Regions from separate parts of the Rhizobium sp. R693 genome, predicted to be linked through region 2. Evidence: riboswitches for the same ligand, from Rfam matches in the RefSeq annotation. Region 2 holds a riboswitch; the other holds the start of a gene.
The links. A riboswitch is a leader RNA that binds a small molecule or an ion and turns the genes downstream of it on or off. The one in region 2 is predicted to bind cobalamin.
Positions count from the first base shown of each region.

Region 1 (7,960 bases), on a different contig from region 2:
CTGCGAGTTCGGTATCGGCAGCCGACAGGAACAGGACATCGCCGGGAGACTGACCAAGATCGATCGCCTCCTCGCCGTCGCTGATCGTTCCCTGCTGTGCCAGAAGCAGATGCATCGGTCTGCCTTATGCCAGCGTTTCGATCGCCTTGCGCACCGCCGCTTCGTCCATTTCGTGCAGGCCGATGACGACGAGGCGGGTGCCGCGCGCTTCACCGGACGCCCAGGCGCGATCGAAATAGTGGTCGATGCGGCTTCCGACCGCCTGCAGTTGCAGACGCATCGGCTTGCCGGGAACGTCGACGAAGCCCTTGAGCCGCAGCACGTCATGCTCGCCGATGATGCCCTTCAGCGCATCCACGAAGGCCGCAGGGTCGGCAACCGGGCCAAGCTCGACCACGAAGCTGTCGAACTCGTCATGGTCATGCTGCACGCCGTCCTCATGTTCGAGCTCGTGGTGGGACTTGCGATTGACTACATCGTCTTCCGTTCCGACACCGAGCCCGAGCAGCACGCTCGCCGGGACCTCGCCGTTGCGCGCCTCGATCATCACGGGCTTGCGGGCGATGCGCGAAGCGACCTCGTCCCGCACACGGCCAAGGCCGGCGGTGTCGAGAAGGTCGGTCTTGTTGAGCACGATCAGATCGGCGCAGGTCAACTGGTCCTCGAAAAGCTCCTCGATCGGGCTCTCATGGTCGAGCGACTCGTCTTCCACGCGGCGGGCCTCGACGGCATCGTGATCGTCGGCAAACCGGCCAGCGGCGACCGCGGCGCTGTCAACGACGGTAACGACGCCATCGACAGTGACCTGCGTGCGAATGTCCGGCCAGTTGAAGGCCGCAACGAGCGGCTGCGGCAGCGCGAGGCCGGATGTCTCGATGACGATATGGTCGGGGCGCTGCTCGCGCTCCAAAAGCTTCGTCATCGTCGGGATGAAGTCGTCGGCGACCGTGCAGCAGATGCAGCCGTTGGTGAGCTCGATGATGTCGTCCTCGGTGCAATTCTCGGCGCCGCAGCCCTTCAGCACCTCGCCGTCGACGCCGAGATCGCCGAACTCGTTGATGATGAGCGCGATCTTCTTGCCGTTGGTATTGGAGAGCAGATTGCGGATCATCGTCGTCTTGCCGGCGCCGAGGAAGCCGGTGATCACGGTCGCCGGGATTTTCTGCTGGTTCATGAAATTCAACCCTTCATCTTCAGCGGCAGTCCGGCCGCGATAAAATACACATCCGCGGCCTGAGCCGCGATCATTTGATGCAAGCGGCCGGCATGATCCCGGAACTCCCGCGCCATGCGGTTTTCTGGAACGATGCCGAGGCCGACCTCATTGGAAACGATGACAAGGCGCGCACGCGCCGTCGGCAGATACGCGGCAAGCGAGGCAAACTCGGCCTCCGTGTCGCGCTCCTCCATCATCAGGTTGGTGACCCAAAGCGTCAGGCAATCAACAAGGATCGCTCGTCCCTCGCCATCGATCGCCCGCACGCAGCCGACCAGATCAAGAGGCTCTTCGTGGGTCTGCCAGAGATCGCCGCGATCCGCCTTGTGCTTGTCGATCCGGGCGCGCATCTCGTCGTCCCAGGCGCGACCCGTTGCCACGTAATGGCGCTCCAAGCCGCTCGAGACGACTACTTGCTCGGCAAAGCGTGACTTTCCCGAGCGCGCGCCGCCCAGGACAAACGTCGCGCCGGATGATAGAGGGATCATCGTAGATGCTGTCCGATCTGCGGAAGCGATCCGCAAGAAACCGGAACGGCTGCAGAGCGCAGCCGGCAAATCTGTCTTTCAGCCATGACAACCTCCGTGCTGGCAGCGGGCATCGCCCAGGAATGGGCTTCTCGCCCGGCACGGTTGGCAGGTCTCCTGGCTCGCGGGTTTTGGCCGCGACCGGGGCAGACCGGAAACCGGTCGCCCCAGATCGTGCCAGCGGGTCTTCCTCGCCTTCCCGGCTGCATTTCATGAAAAGGCGGACGATTCGTAGACGCAAGAGGCGTCCTGCCCCGGTTGATCATGATGCACTGCCAGTGACTTTTCCGTCGCCACTTTCGCGCCACCCGCCTGCACCATCGCAGACTGTCAGTGACACGAAACCAACGTCGGACGGAAAACCCTGACCGCTCTACAGTCGCGGGGTCGGCTATGATAGCGGTGCCCTGATTGGGTCCACCGCTTCACATTCCCTTTTCATCCGCACCGATTCAACCGGTCCGGAACCATCCGTTATGAATTCATCGTTAGGCAAGGCCACTGGCGAAGTCAATCAAGCCGTCGCTGAGCGGAATGCCAATGCATGCCTAAAACCGCACCAAGACGACCTTCTCTACCAAATTTATCGTCTTTTATCAGTAGTTTACGTCACAAATAATTATTGCCGGCGCCGGGCTTTTGCCGCAATTGCGTCGCAAGCGGGTGGCGCCATTGGCTTGCCCTTCCCTCACCGCACTTGATCGCGCCTATACCTGCCTATTTTCCTGTCATGCTCCTAAAAACCAATATCCGCCGTTTCGGTCCGTTTCATACCCTTCTCGATATCGGGCGGATGCGCGCTCTGCTGCGGCGCAGCGAGATGGGGATGGTCATCGCCGGCGCGATGGTCGGGGTAATCTCCGGCCTGGCCGTGACAGGCATGAGCCTCGTTTCCCGCGAAATGCACAGCCTCATCTTCGGAATCAGCGACGTCGACAGGTTGAGTTCGTCGCAGATCGACAACAAGCTCGTGTTGCTGACCGCACCCGTTTGCGGCGGCTTGCTGCTCGGGCTCTTGCTGTTTGTGCTTGCCAAGACCCGCAAGAAGCCAATGGTGGACCCGATCGAGGCAAACGCGCTGCATGGCGGTCGGCTATCTCTCACCGATAGTATTCTGGTCGCGGTCCAGAATCTCATTTCGAACGGCTTCGGTGCGTCGGTCGGCCTGGAAGCCGGCTACACGCAGTTGGCGGCAGGGCTGGCCTCTAAACTTGGCCTCAAGCTGCAACTTCGCCGCTCGGACCTACGTGTTCTCGTCGGATGCGGTGCGGCGGGAGCCATTGCAGCCGCTTTCAACGCACCGCTGACGGGCGCCTTCTATGCATTCGAACTCATCATTGGCTCCTACACCATCGTTTCGCTGACGCCGGTCGTCGTTTCCGCACTGGTCTCGACGCAGATTGCGCGTCTGCTCGCCGGCAGCGATTTCCTGATCGACGTCGGCAGCTTCGGTACAGTCATGCCAGCCGACTATGTACCGGCCCTCCTCCTCGGCGCGTTTTGCGCGGGCATCGGGATCATGATCATGCAGGGCGTCGCCTGGATCGAGGAATTGGCTCGCAGGAGTTCCATCACAACGCCGCTGCGTCCTGCCCTTGGCGGCATCGTCGTCGGTCTGCTCGCGCTGATCACGCCGCAGGTGCTGTCAGCCGGCCACGGCGCGCTACACCTCAATCTCGGACGCGATATCGCCATCCCGGCACTTGTGGGTCTCTTCCTCCTGAAGGCCTTCGCCTCCGCTATCTCAATCGGCTCCGGCTTCAGAGGCGGCCTGTTCTTCGCGTCCCTGTTCATGGGGGCGTTGGTGGGGAAACTCTTCGCCTATTCCGCACCCTACTTCGCTCACGCCACGCTGACACCCGTCATCTACGCCGTCGTCGGTATGAGCTCGCTTGCGGTCGCCGTTATCGGCGGGCCACTGACGATGACCTTTCTCGCGCTCGAAATTACCGGCGACTTTCCAATTACCGCGCTGGTGCTGGCGGCAGTCATCACGTCCTCGCTCGTCGTGCGCAGCACCTTCGGCTACTCCTTCGCAACATGGCGCTTCCACCTGCGCGGCGAGAGCATTCGCAGCGCTCACGATGTCGGCTGGATCCGCAACTTGACTGTCGACCGCCTGATGCGCGCCGATGTTAAGACGGCCAACGCCGCCCTCACCATCGACGAATTCAAGGAACGCTTCCCCATCGGTTCGGCACAGCGCGTGGTCCTGGTCGATGATACAGGCAAATACAGCGGCCTCGTTCTCGTCCCGGACATTTACGCAAACCTGACCGACACCGACGAAACCGGCAAGGATCTCAGCGAATTCATCCGCTACAAGAACGATTTCCTGCAGCCGCAAATGAACGCCAAGCAGGCAGCCGCCATCTTCGACAAGACCGAAAGCGAAGCCCTCGCCGTCGTCAACAATCTGATTGAGCGCAAGGTCGTCGGGCAGCTGAGCGAGGCACATACGTTGCGCCGCTACAGCGAAGAGCTCGATCGCCGCCGCCGTGAAATATCCGGCGAGATCTAGCCAAAGAGCTCGTCAAGCCAGCGTCGGTCAAGACATGCTTCCAGCTCGGCTGCGACGTCGTCCAGAGCCTTCTCGACGCTGGCACGATAATCACTCGTCTCGCCGGAAAGGCCGAAACTCCGGAGCAAACGAGATCGATAGAAGTCGCTTGCGAAAAGCCCATGCAGATAGGTTCCGACAATTCGACCGTCTGCAGATACCGCACCATCCGGCTTTCCATCAACGATTGCGAACGGCCGGCCACAATCTTCTCCGGCCGTGATGCCAAGGTGGATCTGATAGCCGGAAAGCGGGGAACCGTCCTCCACCGCTGTCGCAACACTGTTGCGGACGGTCTTTTGAGGCGCCATCTCCGTCTCCACGTCAAGCAACCCGAGACCCGCCACCTCCGTCGCATGCCCCTCAATACCCAGGGGATCATGCACCTTCCACCCGAGCATCTGATAGCCGCCGCAAATACCGATAACCCGCCCGCCGCGCTTCACATGGGCCAGGAGATCGGCATCCCAGCCCTGCGCACGCATATCCGCAAGGTCAGATATCGTTGATTTCGAGCCCGGCAGCACGACCAGTTGCGCATCCCCGGGCAGCCGCTCGCCCGCACGGACGAAAACCAACTCGACATCCGGCTCGGCTCTTAGCGGATCGAAGTCGTCGAAATTTGCGATCCGGGAAAAGACCGGCACGGCAATCTTGAGTGCGCCGCTGCCACCGCGTGCCAGCCTCTCCAATGCCACCGAGTCCTCGGCCGGCAATCGCGATGCGTGCTTGAGCCATGGCACAACGCCAAAGCACGGCCAGCCGGTGAAGCGGCGCACCGCGTCGATGCCCGTATCGAACAGCGAAACGTCACCGCGAAACTTGTTGATGATGTAGCCGGATATCATTGCCCGGTCTTCAGCGGAGAGGATCGTGTGGGTGCCGACCAGCGACGCGATCACGCCACCGCGATCGATGTCGCCAACGAGGACCACAGGCACGCCGGCGCGTGTCGCAAACCCCATATTGGCGATATCGCCGGCCCTGAGATTGATCTCGGCAGGCGAGCCAGCACCTTCCACGATCACAAGATCCGCTCCGACCGAAACCTGGGAAAAGCTCTGCATGACGTAATCGAGCAATGCCGGTTTGAGCTTCTGATAGTCTCGCCCCCTAGCCTGCCCCCAGACCTTCCCTTGAACGATGATCTGGCTGCCGAATTCGGTCTGCGGCTTGAGCAGCACCGGGTTCATGTGCACCGAGGACGGCACCCGCGCGGCGAGCGATTGCAACCACTGCGCGCGACCGATCTCGCCGCCGTCGTCAGCCACGGCAGCATTGTTGGACATGTTCTGGGGCTTGAAAGGACGAACCGAGAGGCCACGATTGGCAGCAAGCCGACAAAGACCCGCAACAAGAACGGTCTTGCCGACATCGGAGCCGGTCCCTTGCAGCATGATGGCCTTGGTCATTGTCGTGGAACTCCGGAGAACTCGACCCGCCCTACACCGGCGTCTCTGCTGCGGTCAATCTCAGGCGCTGAAAATGCGAAGGCCGCGTCAACCGTTCGGTTGCGCGGCCTGCCGAAATACGCTGGCGCGTTCGCCCATACACGGCGAAGCTCACGTTCTCCGGGACGCACTACCTGATCCGGAGAAGCAGCGGTGTCCCCCGCTACGCAACAACAGATAGCGCCACATTGTTACCGGAAGGTTAGCAGCCCCTTAAGCAAAGATGAATTTCGGCATTTACTGACTTTTCTCGACGATCAGGGCGGCGCTGGCTGCTTTGCCGGCGCGATCTTACGGCGCAGGCGGTAACCTTTTGGCGAGACTGGCATTAACGATTTCAAATCATACGCTTAGACTCCGTACCTCAAGCGCAGAAGACAATTGATTTCCGCAACCGAACGCGTAGGCTGCGCATCAAGGTGCCAAGACGAGCGCCACAGCGATAGCCAGGACAAACAGCACAAGGGGTTTCCGCAAGCGGAACGCCTAGGTTGTGGCCGCGGCAGCAAAAGGGAACGCAAGATGAGATCTCTCTGCACTTCAATCCTGCTCACCCTCGGAATTTATGCAGCGGCCGCATCCGCGCAGGCTGCGGACTGCGGTAACGTCACCATCGCTGAGATGAAGTGGGCTTCGGCCGGCATTGCAGCTAACTTCGATAAGTTCATTCTCGAGAAGGGGTACGGCTGCTCGGTCAAAATCGTCCCCGGCGACACGATGCCGACGTTCCTCTCGATGAACGGAAAAGGTGAGCCGGATATTGCTTCGGAGTTCTGGATCAATTCAGTGCGTACCGAACTCGACAGCGCGGTCAGGGAGGGCAAGCTGATCCAGGCGGCCGAAATCCTCTCAGAGGGTGCGGTCGAGGGCTGGTGGATACCGAAATTTATCGCCGATGCCAATCCAGATATCCGCAGCGTAGAGGACGCGCTCAGGCATCCCGAGCTCTTCCCGGCACCGGGCAATTCATCGCAGGGCGCGGTCTATAGTTGTCCCGTCGGGTGGAGCTGCCAGATTTCAACGGCAAATCTGTTCCGCGCGCTGGGAGCCGACAAGAATGGGTTTCAGCTTGTTGAGACGAGCAGCCCGCAAGAACTTGATGATTCCATCGCAACCGCGTTCCAGAAAAAGATCGGCTGGCTTGGCTACTACTGGGCCCCTACAGCCATTCTCGGCAAATACGACATGACCCTCCTCAGCTTCGGCGTCGGTCATAACAAGGCAGAATGGGACAAATGCACATCGGTCCCCGGTTGCGCCCGGCCGCAAGTCAATACTTATCCCGTCTCGCGGGCCTACACGATCGTCACCAAGTCCTTCGCCGATCGGGCCGGACCGGCGATGGATTACCTGAAGGTCCGGTCATGGGACAACATGACGATCAACGAAGTGCTGGCCTGGCAAGACGAAAACCACAAGAGCAACGAGGAAGCCACGATTTACTTCCTGCAGAACTATGCCGCCCTGTGGACCAAATGGGTTCCGACCGATGTCGCTCAGAAGGTCAAGGCCGCGCTCTAGGGCGAGCAAGACGATCGCCCGCCGAACGATCGGTCGCGCATACGATGAGCACCTCTTCCCTGTGATGTTGCGGTTTTCCTATAAGCAGCGACTGCTTGCGCCCGAATCGCGCCAAACCGCTTGCCCCAGACAAGGAGAACAAAGATGACATCCGCTCCATTTCCCGACCGAGACACAATCGCTTCAAAGTTTGCGAGCCTTGGCGAGCAGGAAAAAGCCTACGTTGCCCTTTTGATGGAAAACGCGGCACAGGACGAAAACCTCATCGAGGGCCTGCACCGCCACCTGAACAACGCCGCAAGCGCGCCATTCCTGAACACGCTGAGACTCGAGAACCTTGGGAAATGGATTGGCGAGGCGGCACCCGCCCGACTGCAGATACGCCTAATGGAGGCTGCGAAATCAAGCCAGCATCCTGCCTATGCGGCGTTCCGGACCGGGCTTTCGCGTTCCGGCGGGCTGGAAAAGGCCTACCCGCCGGCAGCGATCTGACGTAGATTTACCGGGTTGCAGCGCGACCGACCGAACGACCAGCATCCTGCGTCGCATTGACGGCATTTGCCGTGTCGCGACCGATGCCGCGGATCGTGTTTCCACACGAAGAGAGCACGAGCAGAATTGCGAGGGCGGAGCCGATCTTGGCCATTGTCATCATTGCGAAATCCTTCTTTTTCAATCGTCCAGG
Region 1 is NZ_LOKY01000034.1:245,545-253,504, forward strand. It holds gene cobN (cobaltochelatase subunit CobN) at 1-115, opposite strand, end outside; gene cobW (cobalamin biosynthesis protein CobW) at 125-1,174, opposite strand; gene cobU (bifunctional adenosylcobinamide kinase/adenosylcobinamide-phosphate guanylyltransferase) at 1,180-1,704, opposite strand; cobalamin riboswitch at 1,833-2,230, opposite strand; gene ATY79_RS21920 (chloride channel protein) at 2,474-4,264, shown strand; gene ATY79_RS21925 (cobyric acid synthase) at 4,261-5,715, opposite strand; gene ATY79_RS21930 (glycine betaine ABC transporter substrate-binding protein) at 6,277-7,275, shown strand; gene ATY79_RS21935 (hypothetical protein) at 7,420-7,767, shown strand; gene ATY79_RS21940 (entericidin A/B family lipoprotein) at 7,775-7,930, opposite strand.
Region 1: linked by a shared signal. The riboswitch ahead of cobU (bifunctional adenosylcobinamide kinase/adenosylcobinamide-phosphate guanylyltransferase) and the one ahead of ATY79_RS29310 (ABC transporter substrate-binding protein) in region 2 are both predicted to bind cobalamin.

Region 2 (7,960 bases):
CGAGCTTCACTGCCCCGGCAGCCGACGACCACCTGCGGCGCGTTCGTGACACCCGGTACGGTATGCTCAGGACAGAAATCGTTTGTGCGCGTTGCGGCGCGCATCAGGGACATGTCTTTCCTGACGGCCCACCTCCTACAGGTGAGCGCTTCTGCATAAACTCGGGCTCGCTCGAATTCACCCCGAATGGACAGCCGCTTCCTGACAAGCTTGCACGTGGCCGTCCAGAAGGAGAGCCAGCACGATAGATGCGTGCCGTGCTTGAGCGCAATCGTCGGCGTCGAGACGGCGATTGCTCCGGCAAGCAGAGCACTTTTAACCGTTCATCAACGCTGATGGGCGACTTCCTCGCGATTTGTTGTAAATGGCGTGCAGCCTAGGCTGGAGATGATTGCGCTATGCATCGGTCCGGCTATTTTGGCCGCATCATCTCGGCGCTTGTGGCAACACTTCGCGCGCAATCGGGGCAGGGGTTATGAAGGCGGCGTTCCATATGACGTTGGGGTTTTTCGCAGTCCTTTTGCCGGCGACGGCTTTAGGCCAGTCAGGCGGTTGGCAATCCAACGGCAGTGGTACGAGCACGTGGCATGTGTCGCCATCGGAAGGTACCTGCAACGTCAGTCAGGCGCAGAACCGGGCCCGCCGCGCCGGCATCTACCGCACGGATCTTGTCTATCGCGACGAGAACGTTTTGACGCTGAGGGGATTGACCGAATGGGGCGATCGCCGCGAGATCACCTTCGCCAACATCCGCGGATGTCCTGAAGTCGGGTTTCAGGATATGCAGCAGAGCCAACCCGGACGGGCGCCGACCAACCGCTGACTTGACGTCGCGCCGCTCGCCAGCGTAACTGAGCGCGACGGTTCCCCGAGGACGACTCTGAGGGGATTAATAGGGAACACGGTGAGGACCCAAGAGGGACCAAAACCGTGGCTGCCCCCGCAACTGTAAGCGGATTGCCGCTCATCCAAGGGCCCTTGGGCCATGCCACTGCGACGAAGTCGCGGGAAGGCAGATGAAGGCATATATCCGTGAGCCAGGAGACCTGCCGTCAATCACGATCCAATCACCCGGGCGGGGATGCCCGGAAAGGAACAGACATGATTGACCTGCGCCTCCACCGACATAGAGCACACATCCGTCTCGATTGGGTTTTCCGCCGCTAGCGTTAGCGCGGCGTGCCGTCATTCTTAGCGGTTGCGCCGGCAATAAACGCTGGTTCCTTCCTCCCAATCGAGATCCCTATGCGTAAATTTCTTGCAGCCATTGCACTTGCCTTCGGCTTTGCCGGCTTGACAGCGCCAAGTCTCGCCGCCACCCAGTACCCATTGATCATCAACAATTGCGGCCGCGAGGTCGTCTTCGACAAGGCGCCGGCCAAGATCGTATCGATCGGTCAGGGGATGAGCGAAGTTCTTTTCTCGCTCGGGTTGGCGGATAGGATTGCCGGAACGGCAGTTTGGGTCGGCCCGGTCTTGCCGCAATATGCCGAAGTCAACGCCAGGATCAAACGGCTTGCCGACAACGATCCGAGCTTTGAATCCGTCGTCGGACGGGAGCCGGATCTGGTTGCCGCCGAGTTTGAATGGCACGTCGGCCAACAGGGGTCTGTCGGCAAGCGAGAGCAATTTGCCGAACTCGGCATCAACACCTACATCGCGCCGGCGGATTGCGTCGCCAAGATCAATGCCGACAGCGGCGACGGCGTTCGCAAGGAACTGTTCACGATGGACCTGATCTATCGGGAGATCGCTGAACTTGCCGAAATCTTCGACATCAAGGAACGCGGCGATGCGCTCATTGCCGAACTGAGGCAGCGCGAAGCGCGGGCGGTCGCATCGGTTGCAGGCGCCGCTGCGAAGAACCTCCCGGTCGTCTTCTGGTTCTCCAGCAAGGAAGTCAACGGAGATGCATTCATCGCCGGAAAGAACAGCGCCCCTGCCTATATTCTGAAGACGCTCGATGCGCAGAATGTGGTTGCGACAGAGGAGGAGTGGCCGCTCGTCGGCTGGGAGACGATTGCGGAGGCCAATCCGGCTGTGATCGTTATCGCGACGATGGATCGGAGACGGTATGCGGCCGATGACCCTGCGGTAAAGCTCGACTTTCTGGCAAAAGATCCGGTCACGAGCCAACTCGATGCCGTCAGGAACAAGCGCTTTGTCATGATGGATGCCCAATCGATGAACCCGACGATCCGGACGATCGACGGCATCGAGATACTGGCGAAGGGCATCAATTCCTTCGGTCTGGCGCAGTGAGCGGCGCCGTTCTCAAGCAGCAGCAATGGTGGGCGCATGCTGCGCTCGTCATTGCTGCATTCTCCTTGCTCGCGCTGATGATCGGTCTTGCTGTTTCGATAGGGGAAATATCGATCCCGCTGGCGACGACCGCGAAGGCCGTGTCGAACCGCCTGTTCGGTTCGGTTTTCGAGCTTAGCCGCATTCATCAAGGCATCATCTGGGACTATAGATTGAGCCGTGCGTTGGTAGCTGCAAGTGCCGGGGCGTCCCTCGCGCTCAGCGGGGCAGTTCTGCAGGCATTGCTGCGCAACCCGCTAGCGGAACCCTATGTGCTCGGTGTTTCCGCAGGAGCCTCGACCGGCGCGGTTTGCGTGATGCTGCTCGGCTTCGGCTATGGTGTTCTGAGCCTGTCAGGTGGCGCGTTCATCGGCGCTGTTGTCGCATTCCTGCTCGTGGCCTTTCTTGCGGCAGGCGCCGGAGGTAGCAGCGAGCGCATCATTCTTTGCGGCGTCGCCGGGTCGCAACTCTTCAACGCAGTCACGTCCTATATCGTCACGACTTCGGCAAATGCCGAGCAGGCAAGGGGCGTCATGTTCTGGTTGCTTGGGTCGCTGAGCGGCGTCCGCTGGCCTGACGTCTATCTGGTCGTGCCGGTGACGATGTTCGGTTTCGCCGTTTCGCTGTTCCATGTGCGATCGTTGGATGCGTTCGTCTTCGGAACGGATGCAGCGGCATCGTTGGGCATTGCGGTCAGGCGCGTGCAGGTGGTGCTTCTTGGAACGACGGCGTTGATGACCGCAACCGTAGTCAGCATGGTTGGCGCAATCGGTTTTGTCGGGATGGTCATCCCGCATGCCGCGAGGTTCCTCGTCGGGGCCAGGCATGATCGCCTGCTTCCGGCGACCATGTTCGGCGGCGGGATCTTCCTAATCGGTGCCGACATCATCTCGCGGATCATCATCCCGCAACAGGTCCTGCCGATCGGGGTCGTCACGGCCTTGTTCGGTACACCGGCCTTTGCGGTCATCCTGTATCGTGCTCGGAGGACCGCATGAGCATCAGGCTCGAAGATGTAAGCTTTGCAGCAGGCAACTCGCTGATCGTCAACGGCGTCAGCCTGACGGTGCAGACAGGAAAGGTTCTAGGCCTGCTCGGGCCGAACGGATCCGGCAAGTCGAGTCTGTTGCGGCTGATCTGTCGTTTGCGCAAGGTGCGCAGCGGTATTATCCGCCTGGGCGAGAGCGACGTTACGACCTTGGCGCGGAGCGATCTCGCGCGCCGCATTGCTTTCGTCGAGCAGCAGGCCACAACCGAGACGCAGTTGACGGCAAGGGATGTTGTACGCCTCGGTCGCACGCCACATCGCGGCGTCCTTTCACCCCTGGGAGTAAAGGACGATGCTGCAGTCGATGAGGCGCTGTCCCGCGTCGGCATGGAAGGCCGAGCGACGCAACTTTGGCAGACGCTCTCCGGCGGCGAGCGCCAGCGTGTCCATATCGCGCGTGCCCTTGCGCAGAGCCCGGCTGAACTACTCCTCGATGAACCGACGAACCACCTCGACATCCAGCATCAGCTCGAAATCCTGGGCCTGATTTCCAGGCTCGGCGTCACCTGTGTCATCGCCCTGCACGATCTCAACCTAGCCGCTATGTTCTGCGATCAACTGGCTGTTCTCCAGCAGGGTTCGGTCGTTGCGATCGGGACTCCGCAGCACGTTCTGACGCGGGATCTGATCGGCGACGTGTTCGGCGTGCAGGCGCATGTCGAGACGTCTCCGATTCATGGGCGATGCAACATTCAATACATTATCGCCTGACCGGCTTCTCAAGGAGAGGTGCGCGGCTGGGCTGGTCATCGAGCCTTGTCAGGGCGAGATGGAGCAGGCCTTCGGGCCAAGAGAGCTCGCCGAGAAACCGGCCTTCCCTACATGGGCGCCATTCAAGAACGGCGTATGCTACCGTAAAATACGTTGGGTGCTCCGCCCGATGTGCCTATGCTGCACCTGCTAACAAAACATGTGTCTGACAGCGCGAGCTGTTCGTTCACAGAGTGGACGCAGAGCGAGAATACTATCCCGAGCATAGGAACTTGATCCTCGATGAGAGGGTGAACGAGGGAGCTTTGGCATGCGGTACTCTTCCTATCTTCCGGCGGCCGGTTTCGCCGCTCAGTTTGGCCCAGCCGGTCTTGCTTTCGATTATGCCTTGGATGCCGCTCAGCGCAGCGTGCTGTTCTGGGACGTCATGCGCAAGCGCGGCAACCAATACCGGGCTCATGCCGAAGCGACAGCGCCGCATGTTCTAAGCTTCACACCCGAAATTGTGCTCGATGGACGCACGCTTGAGCGGCCGGTCAACTACGCGCTGGTCCGGATTGTCCCGCCTGATGGAATAGAGGTTGACCAGACACGCCGACCGTTTGTTGTCGTCGATCCGAGAGCCGGACATGGGCCGGGCATCGGAGGGTTCAAAGCAGACAGCGAAATCGGCGTCGCGCTGAGAGCTGGGCATCCATGCTATTTCATCGGCTTCCTTCCCCAGCCGGTGCCGGGACAGACGATCGAAGACATTGCTCGAGCGGAAGCGATCTTTCTGGAGAAAGTCATTTCGCTGCATCCGCAGGCCGACGCCAAGCCCTGCGTGATCGGAAATTGCCAGGCGGGCTGGGCCGTCATGATGCTCGCTGCCATGCGCCCGGAACTCTTCGGATCGATTATCATTGCCGGCGCGCCGCTGTCCTATTGGTCTGGTGAGCGCGGCAAGTATCCGATGCGCTATACGGGCGGGTTGCTGGGTGGCAGCTGGCTCACCGCGTTGACAAGCGACCTTGGCCACGGACAGTTCGACGGCGCCTGGCTGGTTCAGAATTTCGAGAACCAGAATCCTGCCAACACGCTCTGGACCAAGCAGTATAATCTCTACTCGAAGATCGACACCGAAGCGCCGCGCTACCTCGGCTTCGAGGAATGGTGGGGCGGACACGTCAACCTGAATGCCGAAGAGATCCAGTTCATCGTCGATGAACTCTTCGTTGGCAACAATCTCGCGGCAGGTCGTATCGAGGCATCCAACGGCGAGGCAATCGATCTTCGCAACATTCGTGCGCCGATCGTGGTCTTCTGCTCCAAGGGGGATAACATCACGCCCCCCGCACAAGCGCTCGGGTGGATCCTGGATCTCTATGATGACGTAAACGAGATACGATCGCACGGGCAGACGATCGTTTACACCGTTCACGAAACCATCGGCCATCTCGGGATCTTCGTGTCCGCGAGCGTTGCCCGCAAGGAGCACGGGGAATTCTCCAGCAACATCGACCTGATCGATGCGTTGCCGCCAGGCCTCTATGAAGCGATTTTCGAAGCTAAGACCGATGAGACCATCGGCGGGGATCTCGTCGAGGGCGATTGGATCATGCGCTGCGAGGCAAGGACGCTCGATGATATCAGAGCGCTCGGCTGCAATAGCGCCGAGGACGACCGCCGCTTTGCGACTGTCGCCAAGGTGTCGGAAATCAACCTCTCGCTCTATCGGACGTTCCTCCAGCCTGTTGTCCGTGCGATGATGCCCGAATGGGCGGCCGATCGGTTGCGCGAAACGCATCCGCTCCGGCTGCAGTACGAGCTGTTTTCTGACGTCAATCCCCTGATGGCGCCGATTGCAGACCTTGCTGTCGATGTGACCGACGAGCGGCGCCCGGTTGCTGCGGACAATCCCTTCCTGGCGTTGGAGCAGGCATTCTCCCGGCAGATTGTTGCGGGGCTGGATGCATGGCGCGAAGGAATGGAGGCGTTGAGTGAGGCGACGTTCCTCTCCGTCTATGGTTCTCCGCTTTTGCAGGCGGCGGTCGGTATCGACCCGTCGGATACGAAGCCACACCGGCGTGCCAGCAAGACCGGACTCCATCGTCAGGTCCTCAGGACGAAGGTGGAGGAACTCAAGGCGCAGATCGGCAATGGCGGGCTTCGCGAAGGCCTAGCGCGCAGCCTGCTTTACGTCGCCATGGCAAGTGGCGCAGCCGATGAGCGTGGATTTGCCGCGATCCGGCGGATGCGGAGCGCCGAGAACGGAATGCCTGCAATGACGCTTTCGGAGTTCAAGGCGTTGATCCGTGATCAGTTCCTCATGCTGCTGATCGACGAGGAAGCTGCCGTGAATGCAATTCCCCGTCTATTGCCGGCAGAGGAGGATGTTCGCCGGGAAGCGCTTTCTTCCCTCCAGCAGGTTTTGAATGCGCGTGGGCCGCTTTCCGAAGAAGCCGAGCGGCGTTGGCAGCGGATCGTCGGGCTCTTTGATCTTTTGTCGGAGCCGCTTGCCGAACCTGCTTCGCCGCCGAAGAAACCAACGCCAGTCAAGGCCGTGAGGCGTGCAAACTAGCCAAAGGTTGCGCAAACGTCGGGGATTTGCCCTCGTCCTTCAACACGGAGCATGTGCAGATGTCGGATTTGGACAGCATTGATGAAGAAGCTGGTCGTCATCAGAAGTATGAGCGGCTGATCGCAAAGGCAAAGCAGGTCCCGCAGATGCGAACGGTCGTCGCCCATCCCTGCGACGAGACATCGCTGCGTGGAGCGGTCGAGGCGGCCGAGGTCGGGTTGATGCGTCCGATTCTTGTCGGGCCAGCAGAGAAGGTGCGCGCGGTCGCCCAGTCACACAACCTCGATATCTCGCCGTTCGAACTGGTCGACGTGCCACATAGCGATGCAGCGGCGGCCAGGGCAGTAGAGATCATCCGGGAGGGCGGTGCCGACCTCCTGATGAAGGGGAGCCTGCACACGGATGAACTCATGCGGGCCGTGACCTCGTCCACCACCGGACTTAGGACGGCGCGCCGGATCAGCCACGTGTTCGTCATGGATGTCCCGCACTATGCGGAAACGCTATTGATCACCGATGCCGCAATCAATATTGCGCCGGATCTCGATGCCAAGCGGGATATCATCCAGAATGCGATCGATCTCTTCACGCAGGTCGGCCTCGGCGTACCGCGGGTGGCGATCCTTTCGGCTGTCGAAACCGTCACGTCGAAGATACCCTCGACCATCGACGCAGCCGCTCTCTGCAAGATGGCCGAGCGCGGGCAGATCACGGGTGGCATTCTCGACGGTCCACTTGCTTTCGACAATGCGATCGACCCGGAAGCGGCAAGGATAAAGGGCATACAGTCGCCGGTTGCCGGACATGCCCAGATCCTGGTCGTGCCCAATCTCGAGGCCGGCAACATGCTGGCGAAGAACTTGACTTTCCTGGCACGGGCGGATGCGGCAGGCATCGTTCTCGGCGCGCGCGTGCCCATCATCCTGACATCCCGCGCGGATTCGGTCCGGGCGCGTCTTGCCTCCTGCGCCGTCGCAGTCTTGCTTGCCGATGCGCGTCGTCGCACCGCGCCGATACAGGGCGGTTGAAGCCATGGATACCATCCTCGTCGTGAATGCCGGTTCATCGAGCCTGAAGTTCGAAGTGTTTTCGGTCGCAAATTCGCTGGTACGGCTGATTAAGGGACAGATGGAAGGGATCGGAACCGCGCCGCACCTCGCCATCAAGAGCGCCGGCGGCGAGCGACTGGCGAACGAAAATTATCCGCTCGAAGCTGTTCCCAACCTGCCGGCGGCGATGCGTCTGGTCGGAGAATGGCTGCGGCAGAGGCAGGAGGGGCGGCTGATTGCCGTCGGTCACCGTGTTGTCCACGGCGGCCCCAACCATTCACGTCCGGCGCG
Region 2 is NZ_LOKY01000049.1:54,515-62,474, forward strand. It holds gene msrB (peptide-methionine (R)-S-oxide reductase MsrB) at 1-248, shown strand, start outside; gene ATY79_RS29305 (hypothetical protein) at 476-823, shown strand; cobalamin riboswitch at 845-1,069, shown strand; gene ATY79_RS29310 (ABC transporter substrate-binding protein) at 1,246-2,262, shown strand; gene ATY79_RS29315 (iron ABC transporter permease) at 2,259-3,299, shown strand; gene ATY79_RS29320 (ABC transporter ATP-binding protein) at 3,296-4,060, shown strand; gene ATY79_RS29325 (DUF3141 domain-containing protein) at 4,371-6,620, shown strand; gene ATY79_RS29330 (phosphate acetyltransferase) at 6,674-7,648, shown strand; gene ATY79_RS29335 (acetate/propionate family kinase) at 7,653-7,960, shown strand, end outside.